Regions from separate parts of the Protofrankia sp. CiP1_Cm_nod4 genome, predicted to be linked through region 4. Evidence: riboswitches for the same ligand, from Rfam matches in the RefSeq annotation. Region 4 holds a riboswitch; each other region holds the start of a gene.
What was found. Region 4 has a riboswitch for cyclic di-AMP ahead of AC5LSR_RS15610 (transglycosylase family protein). Riboswitches for the same ligand answer to the same signal wherever they lie in the genome.
Positions count from the first base shown of each region.

Region 1: it holds a riboswitch for cyclic di-AMP, as region 4 does, so the genes downstream of both, AC5LSR_RS00145 (C40 family peptidase) here and AC5LSR_RS15610 (transglycosylase family protein) in region 4, are expected to answer to the same signal.
Region 2: it holds a riboswitch for cyclic di-AMP, as region 4 does, so the genes downstream of both, AC5LSR_RS03230 (transglycosylase family protein) here and AC5LSR_RS15610 (transglycosylase family protein) in region 4, are expected to answer to the same signal.
Region 3: it holds a riboswitch for cyclic di-AMP, as region 4 does, so the genes downstream of both, AC5LSR_RS19020 (C40 family peptidase) here and AC5LSR_RS15610 (transglycosylase family protein) in region 4, are expected to answer to the same signal.

Region 1 is NZ_CEVIVC010000001.1:32,607-39,681, forward strand. Features, by position in the region: gene AC5LSR_RS00140 (peptidoglycan-binding protein) at 1-541, opposite strand, end outside; gene AC5LSR_RS00145 (C40 family peptidase) at 939-1,679, opposite strand; cyclic di-AMP (ydaO/yuaA leader) riboswitch at 1,682-1,847, opposite strand; gene AC5LSR_RS00150 (cold-shock protein) at 2,397-2,831, opposite strand; gene tkt (transketolase) at 3,159-5,255, opposite strand; gene AC5LSR_RS00160 (SPFH domain-containing protein) at 5,526-6,428, opposite strand; gene AC5LSR_RS00165 (NfeD family protein) at 6,455-6,901, opposite strand; partial or broken gene AC5LSR_RS00170 (hypothetical protein) at 7,060-7,075, opposite strand, start outside.
Region 2 is NZ_CEVIVC010000008.1:8,250-10,654, forward strand. Features, by position in the region: gene AC5LSR_RS03230 (transglycosylase family protein) at 538-1,149, opposite strand; cyclic di-AMP (ydaO/yuaA leader) riboswitch at 1,154-1,300, opposite strand; partial or broken gene AC5LSR_RS03235 (transposase) at 2,007-2,309, shown strand.
Region 3 is NZ_CEVIVC010000124.1:412-7,486, reverse strand. Features, by position in the region: gene AC5LSR_RS19040 (MurT ligase domain-containing protein) at 320-1,585, shown strand; gene AC5LSR_RS19035 (type 1 glutamine amidotransferase) at 1,641-2,387, shown strand; gene AC5LSR_RS19030 (MarR family winged helix-turn-helix transcriptional regulator) at 2,499-3,026, opposite strand; gene AC5LSR_RS19025 (CE1 family esterase) at 3,285-3,932, shown strand; gene AC5LSR_RS19020 (C40 family peptidase) at 4,336-5,313, opposite strand; cyclic di-AMP (ydaO/yuaA leader) riboswitch at 5,499-5,674, opposite strand; partial or broken gene AC5LSR_RS19015 (4-hydroxybenzoate 3-monooxygenase) at 6,198-7,075, shown strand, end outside.
Region 4 is NZ_CEVIVC010000080.1:17,164-21,086, forward strand. Features, by position in the region: partial or broken gene AC5LSR_RS15595 (hypothetical protein) at 1-426, opposite strand, end outside; gene AC5LSR_RS15600 (ATP-binding protein) at 768-1,127, opposite strand; gene AC5LSR_RS15605 (DUF3151 domain-containing protein) at 1,236-1,670, opposite strand; gene AC5LSR_RS15610 (transglycosylase family protein) at 1,905-2,648, opposite strand; cyclic di-AMP (ydaO/yuaA leader) riboswitch at 2,654-2,819, opposite strand; gene AC5LSR_RS15615 (transglycosylase family protein) at 3,421-3,923, opposite strand, start outside.

The DNA of each region.
Region 1 (7,075 bases), on a different contig from region 4:
TCCCGCTGACGGGCGGGACAGGGGCGCTCGACCGCGTTGTCGACATGCTCGCCGGGCTGGCTTTCGCCGCTGCCGCGGCGGCGTTCCCCCGCGCCAGATGACGGCGGTAGGAACCGTTGGTGTAGGCGCTCCAGGCACGCACGCCCTGACTGTCGCACACCTTCTTCGCCGCCCACGCGTTGGTGGCCGGGTCGTACAGGTTCCGGCCCGCCAGCCAGCCCGTGTGGACCCGCGCGTTGATCTGCCAGAGCCCGCGGGAGTCCTCACCGTGCGCGTTACGCGCCCTGGCGTTGCCACCGGACTCCGCGAGCGCCACCGCCACCCAGGTGCCCAGCGGCACCCCTCGGCAGCTGGGCAGCCCCGCGTTCGCGGCGACACGGGCGATGGCCGTGTCGGCGACGACGGCGGGCCCGGACGGCCCGGCCGCGCTGGCCGGGGCCGCGGTCAGCATCATTCCGGCCGTCGTCCCGATGAGCCCGACGGTGCCCACCAATGCCGCGCCGTTGCACCGGCCGGGTTTTCTGTGTCTTCCCCTGGACATGATCAGTTTCTCATCCAAAAGTATCGTCGAAATGGCTCGTCAAATTCACTGGCGGCGCCAGGACAGCATTTCCTTCGAGCAGCCGACGGTTTGCTCTTCCCAGCGCGCCTGATCGACTGGAACACGTCGGGCAGACCGGGGCGCAGGCCGTCGACCGCATTCGTCCAGAAAATTTCCCGGTCATTTCCGGAGCGCTCCGGGAGAAGCACCGTGCGCTCCGGCCGGAATTTTCTGGATATCCGGCGCGGGACCCGCGCCGGACCTGCCCGGGGCTCCAGGAACAGTTACCCGGCAGTGGCCGGGAGAAATTTTCGCGGCGGCCGCCGGCTGTTGCCCGCGCTGTCCGCCCGGGGCACCCGAACACCCCGTGGCCGCCAGCCCGGCCCGGGCGGGCGGGTCACCTGATACGGCCGACCAGATGGCTGCCGGTGTAGACCTTCTGGAGCCGGACCACGGCCCCGGTGTGCGGGGCGGCCCACATCATCCCGTTCCCGGCGTAGATCCCTACGTGGTGGATGCCGCCCGGCCGGCCGAAGAAAATGAGGTCACCGGGCTGCCGGGCATTCTTCGATATCTTCTGGGAGGCGTTGTACTGCGCGTTGGCCGTCCGCGGGACGCTGCGGCCGAGCTGCTTGTAGATGTACTGGACGAGGCCGGAGCAGTCGAACGCCCGGGGCCCCTCGGCACCCCACACGTACGGCTTTCCGGCCTGCTTCGACGCCAGATAGACGAGTTTCGCCCCGAAACCACTGGTGGACGTCGAGAAACTCACCGGCTGCGCCGACAGCGTGCGCACGCCCGCGGCGGCGGCCGGCGACGAGGCCGCCGACCAGACGGCCGGGGTGATCGTGAAGGTAGCGGGCCGGGCAGCGGTCGTGCCGGCCGCGGTGGTCGTGCCGGCCGTGGCGGCGTCGGTCCACCCCGTCCCGCCCGTGCCCGCGCCACGGTCGTTCGCCAGGGCCGGTGCGGCCAGCCCGGAGAGGGCGACGGTACCGGTGGCCGCGGCGGCAACCGCGGTACGTGCCGATATCCGGCCGAGGGCGGAGCGGGTCGTGGGCGCGCGATGACGACCGCGCCTGGAACTGGGACTGGGATGACCTACGGCAGCCGGACCTGAATTCACCTGGTGTGCAGGCAACGATGATCCTTCCCATACGCCTGCGAGGTTAGCTGTCGGGTTCGGGCCGGGAAGCCCGGTCGACGCGCGGATACCTGCGCGGCCGACTTCACCCCAAGGACGGCCACCGTGGTGGCGACGTCCGGCGGAAAGGTGGGTCCCCCGCTTCTGTCCTGGCGATCGCTAGTCGGAAGACACCGGACCGTGGACAGAACTCGGCGTGCGGTCCGGTGCCGTTGAGAGCCCGGCCAACGTAGCGAACTACTTTTGGTAACCGCAAGCGGCGGTTTTCTCGGCATGTCGGCGCACAACACTCACCGTACGCATCATTTACGCGGGCCGTCCCAGGATGGCTGCCGGGACGGTACGAGCTGGCCGCAGCGTGATGGCGCTACACACCGCTCCCATGGTTAACCAGCGCGTATCGTGAAACGGCCGATGCGGACCGGCAACAACATTTTTTCCACCGTTGTGTTTCGCTGTCGGGCACAGCATTTGCACTGTCGGGCACAGCATTTGCACTGCCCGAAACAGCGTTTGCGCTGTCGGGCGCAGTGGATCGCCCGGGTGGGCCCACGGACCGCCGAAGCAACGCCACGAACCCGGACGTGCGCACGCCGCGGCCGGCGGCATGGCCAGCGCGGACGGCGCAGCGTCCGGGCATCAGTGACGCCCGGGCACCAGCGGGGCCGCCGGTCCGCCCCGGGCCAGGCAGGGCCCCGGGCGGAGCGGCGTCGGTCAGGACTCGACCCAGCCGCGCGCCTGCGCGAGGGTGGTCAGTCGCTGCCGTATCTGGCTTATCTGGCCGCCGGTCAGGGTCGGCACCGATTCGATGAGCGTCTCGGTCAGCAGATGCCGGAACTCCCCGACGGTGAGGACGTCGCACATGTCGTCGTCGTCGGCGCTCGAACGCCCGTTGACCACACCTGGGGAGACCACCGGATACACGGGCGCCGGACGGGCCGGAGCCCGGCGGATCAGACGGACGACCGAGGCCTTCGGGCCCCTGTCACTCTCCTCCGCCTCGAACTCCACCAGCGTTCCGGGCTGGAACAGGTGCTTCTCGTCCTGAAGATCGTTTGCGTGCATGAAAACGTCGTCGCCACCGGCATCGGGCGCTATGAAACCGTAGCCGCGAACCCCGTCGAAACGCAGAATTCTACCAGTACCCACCACATCTGCCCCTGTACAACCTCTGTGCCAACCAGCCCTGTACCAAGTGAACTGCACACCAGACGAACCTGTGTACAACCAAGCCCCAGGACCGCTCGCGCGACCGCAGGACCTGCTCACCGTCTCAGGTACGCCTACCCAGGTCAAGCCCGACACCCGGAGCGCGGAACGACCGACAGCGGCCGATGGGGAACGAGCGCGGATACACCGGGGCGGAACGGCCGACCAGCTGACCAGCTGACCGGCCGGCCGGCCCCCGGAAGCGCCCCGGGGGCCAGCCGGCCGTCGACGTCATGGTCACAAGCCGCGGATCCGTGTCCTTACGGTCTACGCCGGGTCACCGGCGGCGTGGACGGCGGCCAGGCTCTGCCTGGCGGCGTCGACCACCGCCCGCGGGGTGAAACCGAATCTGGTCTGCAGGTCCCGCAGCGGGGCGGACGCGCCGAAGGTCCGCATCCCGATGATCACCCCGTCCGGGCCGGCGTACCGTTCCCAGCCGAGCGTGGCGGCCTGCTCGACCACGACCCGCGCGCGGACCGCCGGCGGCAGCACCTGCTCGCGGTACCGCGCGGGCTGCCGCTCGAACAGCTCCCAGGACGGCAGGCTGACCACCCGGGCGCGCACCCCCTGCGCGGCCAGCTCCTCATGGGCGGCCAGGGCCAGGTGCACCTCGCTGCCGGTACCGATCAGGATCACCTCGGGGTCGCCGTCGGCGGGGTCGGCCAGCACGTAGCCGCCGCGGGCGAGCCCGGCGGCGTCGGCGTAGCGGGCCCGGTCCAGCGTCGGCAGCGCCTGCCGGCTCAGGACGAGCGCGGCCGGCTCCTGCTCCAGGCCCATCACCACCCGCCACGCCTGCGCGACCTCGCCCGCGTCACAGGGGCGGATCACCAGCAGGCCGGGGACGGCCCGCAGCGAGGCGAGCTGCTCGACCGGCTGGTGCGTCGGCCCGTCCTCCCCGACCCCGATGGAGTCATGGGTGAACACGTGGATGACCGGCAGCTCCATCAGCGCGGACAGCCGCAGGGCGCCGCGGGCGAAGTCGGAGAAGATCAGAAAGGTCGACCACAGCGGCCGCAGCCCGGACAGGGACAGCCCGTTGGCCACCGCGGCCGACGCGTGCTCGCGGACGCCGAAGTGCAGGTTGCGCCCACCCGGGCTGGCGGCCTGGAAGTCCCCGGCGCCGTCGACGGTCAGCCGGGTCTTCGTCGACGGGGCGAGATCGGCGGAGCCGCCGACCAGCCAGGGCACCCGGGCAGCGACGGCGTTGAGGACCTTCCCGGAGGAGTCCCGGGTGGCCAGGCCCTTGCCGTCGGCGGGGAAGACGGGGATGTCGGCGTCCCAGCCGTCGGGCAGCTGCCCGCCCCACAGCAGGTCGAGCTGGCCGGCGAGATCGGGATGTGCCTCCCGGTAGCGGCCGAGCAGGGCCAGCCAGCTGTCCCGCTCGGCCCGGCCCCGCTTGCCGACACCGGCGGCGAAGTGCTCGTACACCCCGTCGGGGACGAGGAAGCGGGCCTCCGGCGGCCAGTTGTAGAACCGCTTCGTCGCCCGGATCTCCTCCTCCCCCAGCGGCTCCCCGTGCGCGGCGGCGGTGCCCTGCTTGGTCGGGGCGCCGAAGGCGATCTGGCTGTCGACGATGATCAGGGTCGGGCGGTGCGGCTCGCGGCGGAACGTCTCGAAGGCGCGGCCCAGGGCCGTGCGGTCGTTGGCGTCACCGACCCGGGTGACGTTCCAGCCGTAGGCGATGAACCGGGTGGCCACGTCCTCGGTGAACGCCAGGTCGGTGCCGCCCTCGATGCTGATGTGGTTGTTGTCGTAGATCCAGCACAGGTTGGCCAGCCCCAGGTGGCCGGCCAGCGACGCCGCCTCGGCCGCGACCCCCTCCATCAGGTCGCCGTCACCGCACAGCGCGTACACGTCGTGGTCGAACACGTCGAAGCCGGGCCGGTTGAAGCGCGCCGCCAGCCAGCGCCCGGCGATGGCCATGCCCACCGCCGTCGCCGCGCCCGTGCCCAGCGGCCCGGTGGTCGCCTCCACCCCGGACGTCCAGCGGTACTCCGGGTGGCCGGGGCACTTCCCGTCCAGCTGGCGGAAGCGTCTGATGTCGTCGAGGGTGACCGCCGGCCCGCCGGGCGTCTCATAGGTGGGGCCGACCGCCCGGACACCGGCCAGGTGCAGCATCGCGTACAGCAACGCCGACGCGTGCCCCGCCGACAGCACGAACCTGTCCCGGTTCGGCCAGGAGGGATCGTCGGGGTCGAAGCGCAGGAACTCCTGCCACAGCGTGTAGGTCACCGGTGCCATGGCCATCGGGGTGCCCGGGTGCCCGGAGTTCGCGGCCTGCACCGCGTCCATACACAGTGTGCGGATCGTCGCGACGCACAGATCGTCCGTGTCGGTGATGGCCGGCTGTTCGGTGGGCGTCATGTACATCCTTTGTGTCGGATAGGACGCCCACAACGTCCGTCGCAGGCGCTTGCGGGTCCACGCCCTAGATCGTATCCAGCGGTGACGGATCTCCGGTGGGCGTCGGGGCCGTGCGGGCGCCGCTGTGGCCTTGCTCCCGCGCTCTCGTTTCCCGGCTCCGATGTCAGGAGAGAACGTACCGGCCGACGGCGTCACTACGGTGACCGTACGTACACGCGGGTACGTCCGCGCGGACGGAGACGCAGACGCGGGGGACCGGGCGGGAAGCTGTCAGCGAGGCTGCCCGCCGGCCGTGTGGTCCGGCCCGTCGGCGAGGCCACCGAAGGCGGCGAGGCCCCCGAACGCCCTGGTCAGCTCGCTGGGGACGATCCAGACCTTGTTCGCCTCGCCCGCGGCGATGCGCGGCAGGGTCTGCAAGTACTGGTAGGCGAGCAGTTTCTGGTCGGCGTTGCCGGCATGGATCGCCCGGAACACCGTGGTGATGGCCTCCGCCTCGCCCTGCGCGGCGAGGATCTTCGCCTGCCGCTCTCCCTCGGCGCGCAGGATCGCGGCCTGTTTCTCACCCTCGGCGCGCAGGATCTCGCTCTGCTTGACGCCCTCCGCCGACAGGATCGCCGCCCGGCGGTCCCGCTCGGCGCGCATCTGCTTCTCCATCGAGTCCTGGATCGACGCCGGCGGGTCGATGGCCTTGAGCTCCACCCGGTTGACCCGGATGCCCCACTTGCCGGTCGCCTCGTCGAGCACACCGCGCAGCCTGGTGTTGATCTCATCACGGGAGGTCAGGGTCTGCTCCAGGTTCAGACTACCGATCACGTTGCGCAGCGTCGTGACAGTGAGCTGCTCGATCGCGCTGATGACGTCGGCGATCTCGTAGGTGGACGCGCGCGGGTCGGTGACCTGGAAGTAGATCACCGTGTCGATGCCCACGACGAGGTTGTCCTCGGTGATCACCGGCTGCGGCGGGAAGGTCACCACCTGCTCGCGCAGGTCGACGCGTTCACGGATCCGGTCCACGACGGGGATGACGAGGGCCAGGCCCGGGGTGAGGGTCCGGTGGTACCGGCCCAGCCGCTCGACCACGACCGCCCGGGCCTGCGGCACAACCCGCACCGCCCGGCTGAGAAAAACCAGCAGCACCAGCAGAACGACCGCGGTGGCGATCAGCCCGGTCATCGACGCCTCCCCGGTCCCAAGGCCCGCTACAGCTGCGCGGGGTGGACGATGGCCGTGGCGCCGTCGATGCGCAGCACGCGCACGCTCGTGCCCGGTTCAAGGACCTGACCGTCGATCGTCGCGCGGGCCGACCATATCTCACCGCGAATCCTGACCCGGCCGTCACCGTCACCGTTAACGGGCTCAAGGACGACACCGGTCATGCCGATCAGCGCGTCGGTACCGGTCGCGACGGCCGGCGCCTGGTGCAGGTGACGGCGCGCGACCGGCCGCAGCCCGAGCAACAGCACCACGGAGGTGGCGGCGAACGCGACAAGCTGGATGGGCAGCGGGCCGCCGGCCCCGGCGGCCGCGCCCGCCACCAGGGCCGCGAGCGCGGTCATCCCGAGAATGAGGGCAAGGGTAAGCATCTCGCCCACGCCAAGAACGCCTGCGATCACCAACCACCACAGCCACGGCGGCATGACCATCATGCTATCCACGATCCGGCCCAGGGCGTAAGGGCTGGCATCCAGCCGACACCCGGCTCCCGCGGCTCCCGCGGGTACTTCTCGGTGCCGGCACGACCAAGCACGTCTCCTTCCGCCAGGACGCATCCTGGCTTCAGGGCCGCCACCGGACCCGGGGGGCCTCACCCCGGCCGGCGG
Region 2 (2,405 bases), on a different contig from region 4:
CAGATCTCCGCCGATGCCAGCCGTGGAGGCGGCAGGTTCCCGGCGGCGGAAACCAGCCACAACGTGGGGGAACGGCGTCCCAGCATCCAAACCATTGCTGAGCATAATCATACTGTCATTATCGGACATTTAGCCGTGCGGGACGGCACCGCCCCGCCCCTGACGCTCTCCCGCACGTCATGTTCGATGCTACCGATCGCTCCTCCGGCCGGGCGCCGTACGGCGCCCGGCCGGATTTCCTTTGGCTCCGGTCCGGCTGAAAGCCGGGGACTCCTGCACCAATGCCACCGAGTTAGGCCGATGTTCGATTTTGTTTGCTTTCATCTTCGTAGGCCAGGAACCTGGAGCTTGATTTCGGTTACGCCCATCCAAGCGACACTGATTATTGTATAACCGTTATCTCGTCCATCGGGGCGGGCCCGCGACGGCACCAGTACGGGCGGTTCGGGATTTCCGAAGATTTCCCTTCAGGAACGGGCAGCTGTTTGCCTGCTCGGCTGGCAGGGTCGTCTGGAGGAACGCCCCAACGTCCGCCGTCTAGTCGTCGGCCGGGCGGGTGTCCTGATACCAGGACGACTGGTAGGAAGGCCAGTGGTGGTCCGTGGTGGAGGGAGGGACTGGAAGGCTGCCGGCATCCTGGGGAGCGGCGCCGGCGTTGTTCCCGTCGCCGGCGTTGTTCCCGCCCCCGCCGGCCGAGCTCGTCGGTTGTTCCTGGGCATTCGCTGGTTGTGACTCAGTAGCGGTCGGAGCCGTGTCGGCGACACTGCCGACTTTTCCAGCCCAGCAGGACTGCGATGCGGTCCAGGGAGCCGTGCCCTGCTGGGCGTACAGGATCCGGGCACGCTTCCATTGCTCGGCAACGCTGGCGTTCTGCGGCAGCCCGGTTCCACCGACCGCCTGCCACGTGCCGGGAAGAAACTGGAACAGCCCGCCGGCGCCTATCGAGTTGACGGTGGTCGGGTTGCCTCCGGACTCGCATTGAACAATTGCCGACAATATCTGGTCTTCGGATGGTGCCGCGCTGGCGGGCCCCGAGACTCCGATGCCGACGCCGCCGATGGCGGCGGCAAGCGTCGGAATGGCGACTAGCGAGCGAGTATACCTTGTGGTCCGCCTGGTTCCGCGATGCCGAGCACGCGCATGGGACATCTTGATGCCCTTTCCCCACGCCTGCGAGGTGAGCTGTCGGGTTCGGGCTGGGAAATGCCCGGCCGCATCTTGCGGCTTCACCCCAAGGGCGCTTCGCGGCGCCCGGGAAGTGGTTCCCCCGCTCCTGCCGTTGGTTTGGCGATCATCGGACGGGGCAGGACTCGGCGTGTTTCGTCCGACGCGTGCCCTCCTTGCGAAAGCACGGCAGAACCCTAGCCGCGAAGGCCGGTCGGCCGGCAAGGTGCGGTGAAGAAGTACACAACTGAACGTCGACACTTGATTTCGACCTTGACTGCCGGTAACGCACGCGTGCGTGCGCTTATATTTAAGCAGTCACAGTCGGCAGACCGTCTCCGTGACATTGCTGCTGCCTTTTGGCGCAGATCTTCGTACGCTTTGTGGACAGTCGGGTCGACTGAGTAACGCCGAAATTTCGAGTTCTGCTGACAGCCCGCGTCGCAGGTCGCGACGTGACCATCCATGCGCACCTGCGGCTGCGGCTGCGGCTGCGCAGAGCTCGATCCCCTGGATGACCATCCACGCGACCCAGCAGACAACCATAATTCTGACTCCCGGGAATCCGCCCCTTTTCTCGGACACTGGAACCCGAACAAAAAATGACGAAACGATGGGGCCTGCCGCAGTACATGGCCGTGATAAGTGGCAGGGTTCGTACCGTCGGAAGGTGGTATCCCCGGCGGTGTCGAGAAACGATGACGTTTCTCGACACCGGTGACCGTATGGAACAGAACCATCACCACTGATACCCGAGTCCGCCCTAATACTGCAACGGCACTTGGTGGCAGGGTGTGCGCTGCTCGGGTGTTGTACATGACGTGAACGATGTTGATGTGGGGATGTGGCGGGACGAGCTTGACCGGGTATGTGAACGGGTCGGTGGCCGGTTCGCCCGGGCTGAGCCCCGAGCGCGGATGCTCCGGTATCTGGAGGGGCTGCTCTCCGAGCTGGAGCGCAAGAACGGCTGGACCATTGCCGAGCATGCCGAGGAGGTGTCGCCGGACGGGATGCAGCGGCTGCTGCGGACCGCCGACTGGGATGTCGACGCGGCCCGCGACGACGTCCGCGACTACCTGGTCGAACACCTCGGGACCCCGCAGGGGGTGCTGGTCATCGACGACACCGGGTTCATCAAGAAAGGAGCCTAATGCCGGTGCCGGCATTACACGCCTTATGACGGGCCGGCCGTTATGCTGCGCTGCCTGCTCCGTTACTTGTCAGGAAGCGGGCTGATCTTC
Region 3 (7,075 bases), on a different contig from region 4:
TGACGGCCGTCCGCTCGCGTCACCCTGCCGTACCCTGCTCTGTCCCGCCCGGACAGTGATGTCCCGCCCGCGACGCACCCCTGTCGTGCCTGCCTTTGCCGTACCTGCCCCGATGGGGCGCGCCCTTGCCGGACATGCCTGGTGGACAGCCGTCCGGCGCACGTCTTATCACACCTCGTACCACACTCGTACCCCGCCTGTTCGCCACTGCCCGGAGGATGTTCCGAGGCCGCTCTGGAGCTGGTCCGGGACCGACATGGGACGGGTATGACGGGGTGTCGGTCACCGGCGCGGCGGCCCGTGGCACGCTGGGGAGGCGATGAGCACACCCTTCCCGCGCCGGTTCTCCGCCCGCACCCGTGCCGCCCTTGCTGTGGAGAAACTCGCGTCCTCGGCTTCCCGCCAGCTGGGACGCGGATCCGGTGAGATGATCGGCGGCAAGCTTGCCCTGCGGGTCTCCCCGGAGATCCTGTCCGAGGTCGCGGCCGGGCAGCTGGTGGCCTGCGTCAGCGGGACCAACGGCAAGACCACGACCACCCGGCTGCTGGCCCGCGCGCTGGGCACGCTCGGCCCGGTCCGCAGCAACAGCGGTGGCGCCAACATGGCGGCGGGCGTGCTGGCCGCCCTGTCCAAGCCGCCCTACGACGCGGCCGCCGCGCTCGAGGTGGACGAGATCTGGCTGCCCAAAGTGGCCAGGCAGATCCAGCCCCGCGCGGTCATCCTGCTCAACATCAGCCGTGACCAGCTCGACCGGTCGAACGAGACCCGGCGGATCGCGAGCCTCTGGCGTGATCTCGGCGCCGAGCTGCCCGGCGCGACCGCGATCGCCAACGCCGACGACCCGCTGGTGGCCTGGGCCGCCGCCGGCTGGTCGAACCAGGTCTGGGTGTCGGCGGGCCAGAACTGGACGGCGGACGCGATGGTGTGCCCGCAGTGCGCCAGCCTGCTGCACCGCAACGCCACGGGCTGGTGGTGCGGCTGCGGGCTGGCCCGGCCTGAGCCCCTTGTCTCGGTCACCGGGCCGCACGAGCTGCTCTGGTTCGGCCGTCACCTCACGGCGTCGATCGACCTGCCCGGCCGGGTGAACCTCGGCAATGCGGCGATGGCCGCCGCGGCGGCGAAGCTCTTCGGGGTCGAGGTCGAGCAGGCGCTGGCCGCGATGACCGGCCTTGAGGACGTCCAGGGCCGCTACCAGGAGGTCGAGCTCGGCGACTCCGGTACCCGCGGGCGGCTGCTGCTGGCGAAGAACCCGGCCGGCTGGGTGGAGATGATGGAGCTGCTCAACAGCACGCCCACCCGGCCGGTGATCGTTGACTTCAACGCGCAGACCGCTGACGGGCGTGACCCGTCGTGGATCTGGGATGTCCCGTTCGAGCGGCTGCGGGGCCGGCGGGTGCTGGTCACCGGTGGGCGCAAGGAGGACATGAGCGTCCGGCTGGCATACGCGGAGATCCCGCACACGGTCCATCCCGATGCCGAGAGCGCGGCGGCGGTTCTGGACGAGAAGATCGTCGATGTGGTCGCGAACTACACCGCCTTCCGCGACATCCTGGGGCGGGTCGCCCCGGTGAGGACGAACAGTTGACCAAAAAGGTGACCAAAAAGGTGACCATCCACGGTGACATGACCGGGGCCGCGGCATGAGCCGGGAGTCGGCGACCCGGATCGCCCTGATCTACCCGGAGCTGCTCGGGACGTACGGCGACGGCGGCAACGCGACCGTGCTGGCGCAGCGGCTGCGCTGGCGTGGCCTGCCGGCCGAGGTGATCGGCGTCCCGGCCGGGGAGCCGGTGCCGGCCGGCTGCGACATCTATCTGCTCGGCGGCGGTGAGGACGAGCCGCAGGTGCTGGCCGCCGAGGGGCTGCGCCGCAACAGCGCGATCGCGCACGCGGTGGCCCAGGGCGCGGCCGTGCTCGCGGTGTGCGCCGGATACCAGGTGATCGGTGCGTCCTTCCCCGCCGGTGAGGGCCGTATCCACGACGGCCTGGGCCTGGTGGACGTGGAGACGCGACGCTCGTTCGAGCAGCCGGTGCCGCCACGCGCGGTCGGTGACATCGTCGTCGAGCCCGTCCCCGAGCTCGAGCTGCCGTTGCTGCTCGGCTACGAGAACCACGGGGGACGTACCCGGGCACTGCCCAACGGGCACGGCCGGCCGCTCGGGATCGTGCGCAAGGGGGTCGGTAACGGTACCCCGGACCACACCGACGGTGTCGTGGACGGCCGTGTGATCGGTACCTACCTGCACGGTCCGGTCCTCGCGCAGAACCCGGCCCTGGCCGACCTGCTGTTGTCCTGGGTGCATGGCTGGCTGCCGGAACTGGCCGGCCCGCCGGAGACGGAGGTGCTGCGCCAGGCACGCCTGCACGCCCTGGACGTCCATGCCTGACCCGGGGCCGGGCGGCCGCGGGGAACCTTCGGTGGGCGCGGGAAGCAGCCGGGGGGCCTGCGCCCGGACGCGGGGGGAGCGGCCTGTCGCCCGGTGCCCGGCCGTCGGCCGTCAGTCCGTCCTGACGGCCGGCGGGGTGGCGGGTGCGGGACACGGCTCGTCGTGCTGCGGCGGCAGATGGGCGCGGTCGTGTTCGGCGATCGCCACGTTCAGCCGGCTCAGCAGCGCGCCGAAGACACCGAGTTCCTCCTGGTCCCAGGTGCGTACCAGGGTATTGATTTTTTCTACCCGTGCGGAGCGGGTGGCGAGGTAGCGTTGCTGGCCGCGGGTGCTGAGTCTCACCAGCGTCGCCCGCCGGTCGCTGGGATCGGTGGCGCGTTCCACCAGCCCGGCCGTGACAAGCGCGGCGATCTGGCGGCTCACCGTGGAGATGTCCAGGGCGAACACCGTGCCCAGGGTGGTCAGCCGTACGGCGCCGTGTTCGTGGATGTGGCTGAGCAGCAGGTAGGCGGAGCGGTCCAGAACCGTCCCGGACTCGCCGGCGATGGCCATCCGGAAGCGTTCGGCGCGCCGGCCGAACACCGACAGCTCGTGTTCAATCTTGATCAGTCGATGGTCGAGTTCCTGACCACTGTCCACTTCGGCCTCACCCCTGTTCCGGCAGCCGTATGCCCCGCAATCCGATGTTGTCGAGATTCTGGTGGATACACCACGTCAACGAACGAGCCGTGCCGTGGTTGCCGTACCGGACATGCCTGTTTGACTACTTTTAGTAGTCAATCGGTATCGCAAGCTGACTGGGTGTGAGACAGCGCACTCCGGGTGGCCCCGACTTGCCCGCGACGCGAGGCGAATCTGCCGAATCGACGGCTCCTGGTGTGGTTCGGTTGTCTCGTGGTGTCGAATCCGCTGAAAGCCGGGAAACAGCTATGGGCCAAGAACCGCAAGCGGGTGCTGATCATCGGTGCCGTGCTCGTGGTCGCCTGGATCTACGTGTCTCGCTCGGGTAGCCCGGATACCGAGCGGGCGAAGATACCGGCGGGGTACGCCTCCGCCGAACGCGAGCTCGCCGTTCATGCCGACGCCGACCCCGGCAAGCCCCTGCCGCTGGTCCTCGTCCTGCATGACAACAACAGCGACGCGGCTGCGATCGAAAAGATCACCGAAGCCTCGACGCTTGCCGACCGGCAGCACTTCGCCGTGGTCTACCCGGAAGCCGTGGACGGCGAATGGAGGTTGGACGACCCCCGGGGCGCGGACGTGCAGTACCTGCGTGACGTCGTGCGCTACGTGTCGGAGAAGCGGTCGAAGATCGACCAGTCCAAGATCTACATCTGGGGTCTTGGCGAAGGTGGGCGGGCCGCCCTCACGATTGCCTGCGGGGCGCCTGACAACAACCTGAAGTTCGCCGCCGTCGCGGTGGTGGGGCCGGTCGGGCAGGTCCCGAACTGCCCGTCGGGAACCCATGTCCAGCATGTCGACGGGACGTGGGACAAGCAGGTCACGCGCAGCCTGTGGGACTTCTCCAGGAAGCCCAAGGCGTAGGAGCGGGCATCCGGGGTTGGGAGGCCCGCGGAGAAGGCGTCTGATGAGGTTCCAGCCTCGGCCGCGCATCCGGTCGGTGGGAGAGGGCGGCTCCCGCCGACCGGCCGGACTGTGGGGGGGGTCCAGTACGACCGGCCGACGGAAGCCTCTTGTTCCGCCGGGCTTTCCGAGCTGGGGGGGTTGGCTCGGTCCAACCAGCGGAAGTCATCATCGCGGGATGCCGCGGAGCGCCGCCAGGCCGGTGTCGACGTCGACAAGATCGACCTGGCGGCAAGGTTCACGCACAATCGGAGGGGGAGGCCGCGCGGGAACCCGCCTGTGAATTGTTTCTACAGTATATTGGTTGCCACTACGCGAAGCCGCGTACTGACAGCCGGATGTGGACGCGGGCTGACCGGTTCGCTCAGAAAACCCGGCCGACGGAATATGACGTGGTATAGATGGCCCTCAGCGAGACGACATCACCTGACTTGGGTGCCACCCACATCTTACCATCGCCCGCATAAATACCGACGTGGTAGATGTTACCTGGTGCGCCGTAGAAAATCAGGTCACCTGGCTGCTTGTTGTACTGCGATATCCTGGTGGTCGCCTCGTACTGTCCCTCGGCGGTGCGGGGGATGTTGCGTCCCAGCTGCTTGAAGACGTACTGGACCAGTCCTGAGCAGTCGAACGTGTAGGGGCCCTCAGCGCCATAGACGTAGGGCTTCCCGGCCTGCTGGGCCGCGAGATACACCGCCCGTTCACCCAGCGAGCTGGCGGCCGCGAGCGCGCCCGAGATGGCGTTGCTCATGGTCGGGGCATCGAGGCCAGTGATCTGGGGAGAGCGCTGCACGGGCGGGGTGTTGGGAATCACGGTCAACGTGCCGACGTTCGTCGACCGTGTCGAGCGCAGGGCGTCGGTCCCGTCGAAAATCGCAGTGATCTGCGTGGTGGTGAGAACCTTCGCGGTGTAGCTGGTGAAGCCCTGCTCGTTGGTGTAGAGGTGCTTGAAGGTGGCCCATCCCTCCGGCAGCTTCACCTGGACCTTGACAAGCTGATTGACCAGCGGTGCGTGGGTGACCGCGTCCTCGAGGGAGAACCCCATCTCCACCGGCTGGTCGGCCTTCACGGAGACGTCCGGATTCGTGACTTTGAGCACGACGCCGTTCTTGGGATGCAGGTCGGTCTGGTTGAGTACCTGGCTGGTGACCGATCCGGAACCACCCGTGGACAGCGGATTGATGGTCGAGGTGCGCAGGTTGGCCAGTGACGCCTGGCTGCCGAACTGTGATCCAAGCGTTATCGGCGAGGTGACGGAGGCATCGTCGGAGTTCGAGTCGGCCGTGGCGCATCCGGCCAGGGCGACACCGGACACCGCGACGGTACCGGTGGTCACCACGGCGACAGCGGCCCGGGCTCGCGAGCGGCCCGTTCCGGGCTGCGGCGCGGGCGCGCGATGCCGGCCGCGTGCCGGACGGTCGACGTGCCGGTCGATCGGGTGCTGGCGGGACGACGGCGCAGCCGCCTGCGACGAACGCGATCGTACTGCTGGATCAGGCTGCACATCATGCGCAGACAAGGTTGTGATCCTTCCCGTTCGCCTGCGAGGTGAGCTGTCGGGTTCGGGCTGGGCTGCCCGGTGGGTCGCGCGACCATCGCGCTGCACACTTCACCCCGAGGGCGACACCGCGGTTCGATGCCGTCCGGTGGAGGATGGGTCCCCCGCTCCTGCCCTGGTGACGACTCGGAGGGAACACCGGGACCGTGGGCAGGATTCGGCAGTTCGGCCCGGTGCGTCGTGACGTCGGCGCGAGACTAGTTCATACGGATGGCGCTAGTAAACACTAGTCCCTCACAACTACCCCAAGTAGTTGTATGAAGTGTCATAACCGGCTCTTCTACCCCATCCTCCTTCGCCGGCCGGGGCGGCGCCGGGTGCGACCGGCTGGCTTGTGGCCTTCGGTCGCCCGACTGACGTGCCGCTTTCCGTGACTTGCGGGATGCGGAGGATGACAATACGCCATAGCGGCGACAGACGGTCGACCAGGAGCCTTCGAGTACAGATAGTGAGCAATACTGCTACGTTAAGTAGCGATCAAGGCTGCCCATTGGCGGTACTCTGCTCTTTTTGCGAAAATTGTCCGATTGGTTGATGCCGAGTTGTCGGCCTTCTGACGCGTGTCGGAATGTGACGTCGTACTCTGGCAGTGCCTCGTCCGGATCGGTCCTTCCAGGTCAGTCACGTGATCAGGGCAGCGTGACGGATGATCAGGAATCGTGCCGATGCTCCCCGGGGAGGCGCTCGCCATGACGCGGTCCGCGTCGGGGTCCGTGCCGGACGGGCGTGGTGTGCGCCAGCCGGACGCGCCCGCCTCCCGGCCGCGTCCTCGCCGGGTGGGCGTTGTTGTGATTGGCGCGGGTGTCGCGGGCCTGGTGGCCGCGGTCGTGCTGGCTCGTCGGGGTATCGACACGCTCGTGCTCGAGGCCGCCAGTCGGGCCAGGGTGGAAAGCCGTCCACGCGCCGGGCTGCTCGGGCCGGCGGCGGTGGACGCCCTGGAGCGCAACGGGCTCGCCGACGGCCTGCGAGCCGAAGGTGTGCCGCACCACGACTGTGAGTTCCGACATCGTCGCAGAGCGTTTGTCGTCGAGTATGCTCGCCATGCGGGCGGACGCCACCACGTTGTCTACCCGCAGCAGAAGCTTGTCGCCGACCTGGTTGCCGCCTACCTTGCCGCGGGTGGCGTCATCGAGTTCGGCGTCACTGACGTGATGTTGGGCGCGCTGGCCTCCGACCACCCCGCCGTCTCCTTCGTCACGGCCGGCGGGCAGCGGCAGGTGGTGGAAAGCCGTTTCATCGCGGGCTGCGACGGCCATCATGGTGTTTCCCGAGGATCGATCCCCGAGGGCGCGTTACGCTCCATCCGGCAGCGCGACAGCGCATGGGCCTGGCTCGCGGTCCTGGCCGCGGTCGCCCCGTCCACCGATAAGATCATTTATGGGGTCAGTCCCCGGGGGTTCGCCGGCCACATGCTGCGCGACCACCGGACAAGCCGCTTCTACCTACAGGTGGAGGCCACCGCCGACGCCGCGGCCTGGCCGGCCGGGCGGATCTGGGCGGAACTGCACGCCCGGCTCGCCGTGGACGCCGACTGGGAACTGGC
Region 4 (3,923 bases):
CACGTCACCCGGCGTAAAGATCAGCGGCCGGAGCAGCAGGCCGCTCGGCCCGTCCGGGGGGAGCATGCGCCGGTACCAGCGGGCTGTCGCCGGGTCGGGGCAGAAGACCACGAGCGCCGTGTCGACGTCCAGCTCGGCCTCCAGTTGGGCCACGTACAGCTTCCAAGTTCGCTGTTTCGCGAGGTCCCGGCCACGCTGGATCTCCAGCACGGCCGCCAGCAGCGGCCGGTCCACCGGATCGCAGAACAGCACCATGCCGTCGGCGTGGTAGGTGCGCGGGACCATGACGCGGACGTCGGTGGCCTCGGTGCGAGCGTGGTGGTAATCGGGCATTTTGACGTCGAACACGGTGGCCAACAGCCAGGCCATCAGGTCCGGGTCAAGCTTGGTCAGGGCGACCGGGGATTCGTGTTCGGCAGAGGGCATGGAAGCACGGTATGCACCGGATCCGCATACATCGGGCCTTGTCCGTGCTGAAACCGGTATCAGCAAACAACAAGGCCACTGTTCCGGCGGTTGTTCCGTCCGCTGTTCCGGCGACCACGGCCGTGACCGCGGCGTTGGCTGCCGAACGACGTGAATTCGGTGCCGTGGCCACAATCCTGGATTCACATCGTTTGTCGTGCCGACCGGTTTGCCGCGTCGCCCCGAGACACCGGCCCACCCGAGGCGGTTTACGGACTTCGTGGATCGAGACGGTGTCCGCCGCGCTTCAGTGCTCCTGCCGACCTGTCGACAGCGGATCGGTCCCGGGGCCCGGCGCGGCGTCAGGACGGGGAGAAGGCGTCAGAGCGGGGAGAAGATGTCGTCGGCCGTGACGGTGAGGATTCCGGGTGGCGGGTTGCGGATCTCCTCGCGGGCGCAGACGGCGAGGCGGATCGGGCCTGGCCGGTCCGCGTCCCGCTGGCCGGCACCAGCGAGCCCGCGACGGACAGCTGCGCCAGTTCGCCGCGGGCGGCGCGGCCGGCGTCGGTGTGGAAGACCGACCGCCGTCCGGCGACGAAGCGGTGCGGCAGGGCGGTCTTGCCGACTCTGCGCCGTCCCCAGACCACCACCGGCCGCGGGTCGGTCGAGGCCCACCAGCGTTCCAGCGCGGCAAGCTCTCCGGTGCGGTTGACGAACGTCATCCGCCTCTGCCTGCATCGCCCGTAACTTACATCGGACGTCAGTAGAGTGCCGGCGAGCCGTTGGCGGCCCATGCTGGCGGGTTGCCGCGCGGGGCCTCTCCGGTGGCTTCAGGTGGCCTTGAGCCCCAGGACGTCGGATGCCTGGGGGTCGCTGTCGGCGAGGAAGTCGCGACAGCGGGTGGCCTCCTCGGTCTCGCCGATCGCGGTGGCCGCGCGGGCCAGTGCCGCGAGCGCCCGCAGGAAGCCCTGGTTGGGCTCGTGGGACCACGGGATCGGCCCGTGCCCGCGCCAGCCCGCGCGGCGTAGCTGGTCGAGGCCGCGATGGTATCCCGTCCTGGCGTAGGCGTAGCTGGTCACCGGGCTGCCGGCGTCGAGGGAGCGTTCGGCCAGGGTTGCCCAGGCGAGGCTGGAGCCGGGAAAACGGCCGGCGACGGTCTGCGGATCCTCGCCGGCGCTCAGCGCCTGCGCCGCGGCGGGATCGATGGTGAGCTTGGCCGGTGGTGGGCCACCGAGCAGATCCGGTCGTTCGGGCGAGGGTGTCATGGGGCTCATCCTGCCGGATCCGGCCGGCCGCGCAGCCAGCCGGAGGGGGAAGTCCGTCAGATGATGGACCCGCCGGGAGGGGGAGAGCCGGCAGGTCCATCACCTGATCGGGGTACGAGGCGGGCAGGGCACCCGGCCGCGACCCGGCGGCAAAGGAACGGCGTTGAGCGTCCCGTGACCTTTAGCCGCAAAATTTCAAAGTCATAAAATGGTACGAAAGGTGCACCCGGTATGCTACAGGACGGTCGGGTTGGTGACGGTGACGTCCCAGAGGTTCTTGCCGACCACTCCAGCGCCGCCGTCGTCCACCCGGGTCAGATACGAGTAGAGCGATGCCAGTCCCTGGGACTCCCGCCCGAAGCGTCCGTCCACCTGGAGGATGAACCTCTTCTGACGCATCTCGCTCTGCCAGACGTAGGCGTCGGGGCGGACCTCGCCGGCCAGTGTGCTGGACAGCGCCGTCCCGGTGAAGTTCTCGGAGTTCAGCAGGGCCTTGGCGCGTTCCAGCGTCATCGCTGGCTGCACCGGAGTAATCGCACGCTGTACCGGGCTGGTGGTGGGAGCGCTGGGGGCGACGATACCGCTGGACGACGGTGCCGGGCCGCTACGGCTCAGGCCCAGCTTGGACGCGCAGGACGGCCACGGGGACCAGCCACGGGCGTTGTAGAGCTTGTAGGCAGCCTCGTCCTGAAGCGTCGGCGGCGCGCCGCTGGGCAGGCCGGAGTAGCCCAGGGCATGCCAGGTCTGGGCGTCGAACTGGTAGGCGCCGTAGTAGCCGTTGCCGGTGTTGATCAGATAGTTCCCGCCGGACTCACACTGGCGGAGTTTGGCGAAGTCGTCAGCGGTCGCGGCGCTTGCGGGTGCGGTCGTGACAGCCAGGCCACTGCTCACGAGTGCCGTCACGGCACCGGTGGTACGCAGGACCTTCATGACGGTGGAGGGAGGTTGCGGGGCGCGGTGCCTGCCACCAGACGGCATGTGGGTCGGTCCTTCCCGTCGCCTACGAGGTGAGCTGTCGGGTGCGGGCGGGAATCAGGCCCGGCCGGTGGCACCAGGAGGCACTGCCGGCTTTACCCCAAGGACTCCGTGGACGGACGTCCGGATGGTGGTTCCCCCGATCCTGTCCTTGTGGCTCCGCGGTAGCTCGGGCCGTACCGAACGGGGACAGGACTCGGCGTCCGTCCGGGCGGCCTCACCGATCCGGCGAGTGGGGAGGACTCTAGCGAGTCTGGTTCTATCGAAGCAAATCGGGGTGTCGGATGAACTACACCGACGTGACTGTTATCACCCGAATGGGCTAAGCGCCTTGAACGTGTCACCGTAGCTGACGGTGTGACTCCGCCCCGCGGCGGGGTCGCCTTCTCCGATTTCTGTGACTTATGGTGACGGACGAAGTTTCTTTCGTATCGTGAATGTGCTTGTTGTCACTTCTGGGGCACTCCGGGAAGCGGAGCCGTCCGGAGCGGTCCCCGGCCCTGCCGGGCCGGATCCGGGCCGGCCGCATCCGGGGTTCTCCTGGATGCGGCCGGAGGCCTGGCATGAAAGGGGATCGTGGCTGCGCTGTCCATGGCGCGCCAGCCCGGTCCGGTCGGATGTCCAGCCACGGGTGGGCCGGCTGTGTGCGGACTGTGCGTGCCGCCGGTGGGCGGTGCCGTCCGCCAGAGGCCGTTCGACCGCTGGGTCGTTCGGCCAGTTGCCGGCTGTTCGGCCGGCTGTTCGGCCGGTTGGCCGGTTGGTTGGCTGGCCGTGTTCAGTCGAAGGTGGCCGTCCAGGTCCGTGGGCCGCAGATACCGTCCACCTGCAGTCCCCGCGAGTTCTGCAGGAGGGTGGCGGCGAAGGCGGACTGGGGGCCGTAGCGGCCGTCGATCCTGATCCGGTAGCCGAGCCTGTTCATCTGGCGCTGCCAGGCTCGTACGTCCGAGCGCACCTGATAGATCAGCCCGGTGGTGAACAGCGTGTTGTCCGCGAGACTCTGCGCGCTCTGACGCACCACCCAGCGTTGGGCCCCGGTCGACCCGGCCGCGCCCGCCGAGCCGGTGCCGGTGCCGGTGCCGGTGCTGGGCGATCCGGCCCCGGACGAGCTGGCGCTCGCCACCAGCTGGTCGGCGCCCATCCCCTGGCCGCAGACCGGCCACTGGCCGAAGCCGGACCGGTTGGCCAGTCTCAGCGCGGCCTCGTCCTGGGTGGCTGGCAAGGCGTCGCTGGGCAGCCCCGGGTAGCCGAGGCTCTGCCAGGTGCTCAGCGAGAACTGGT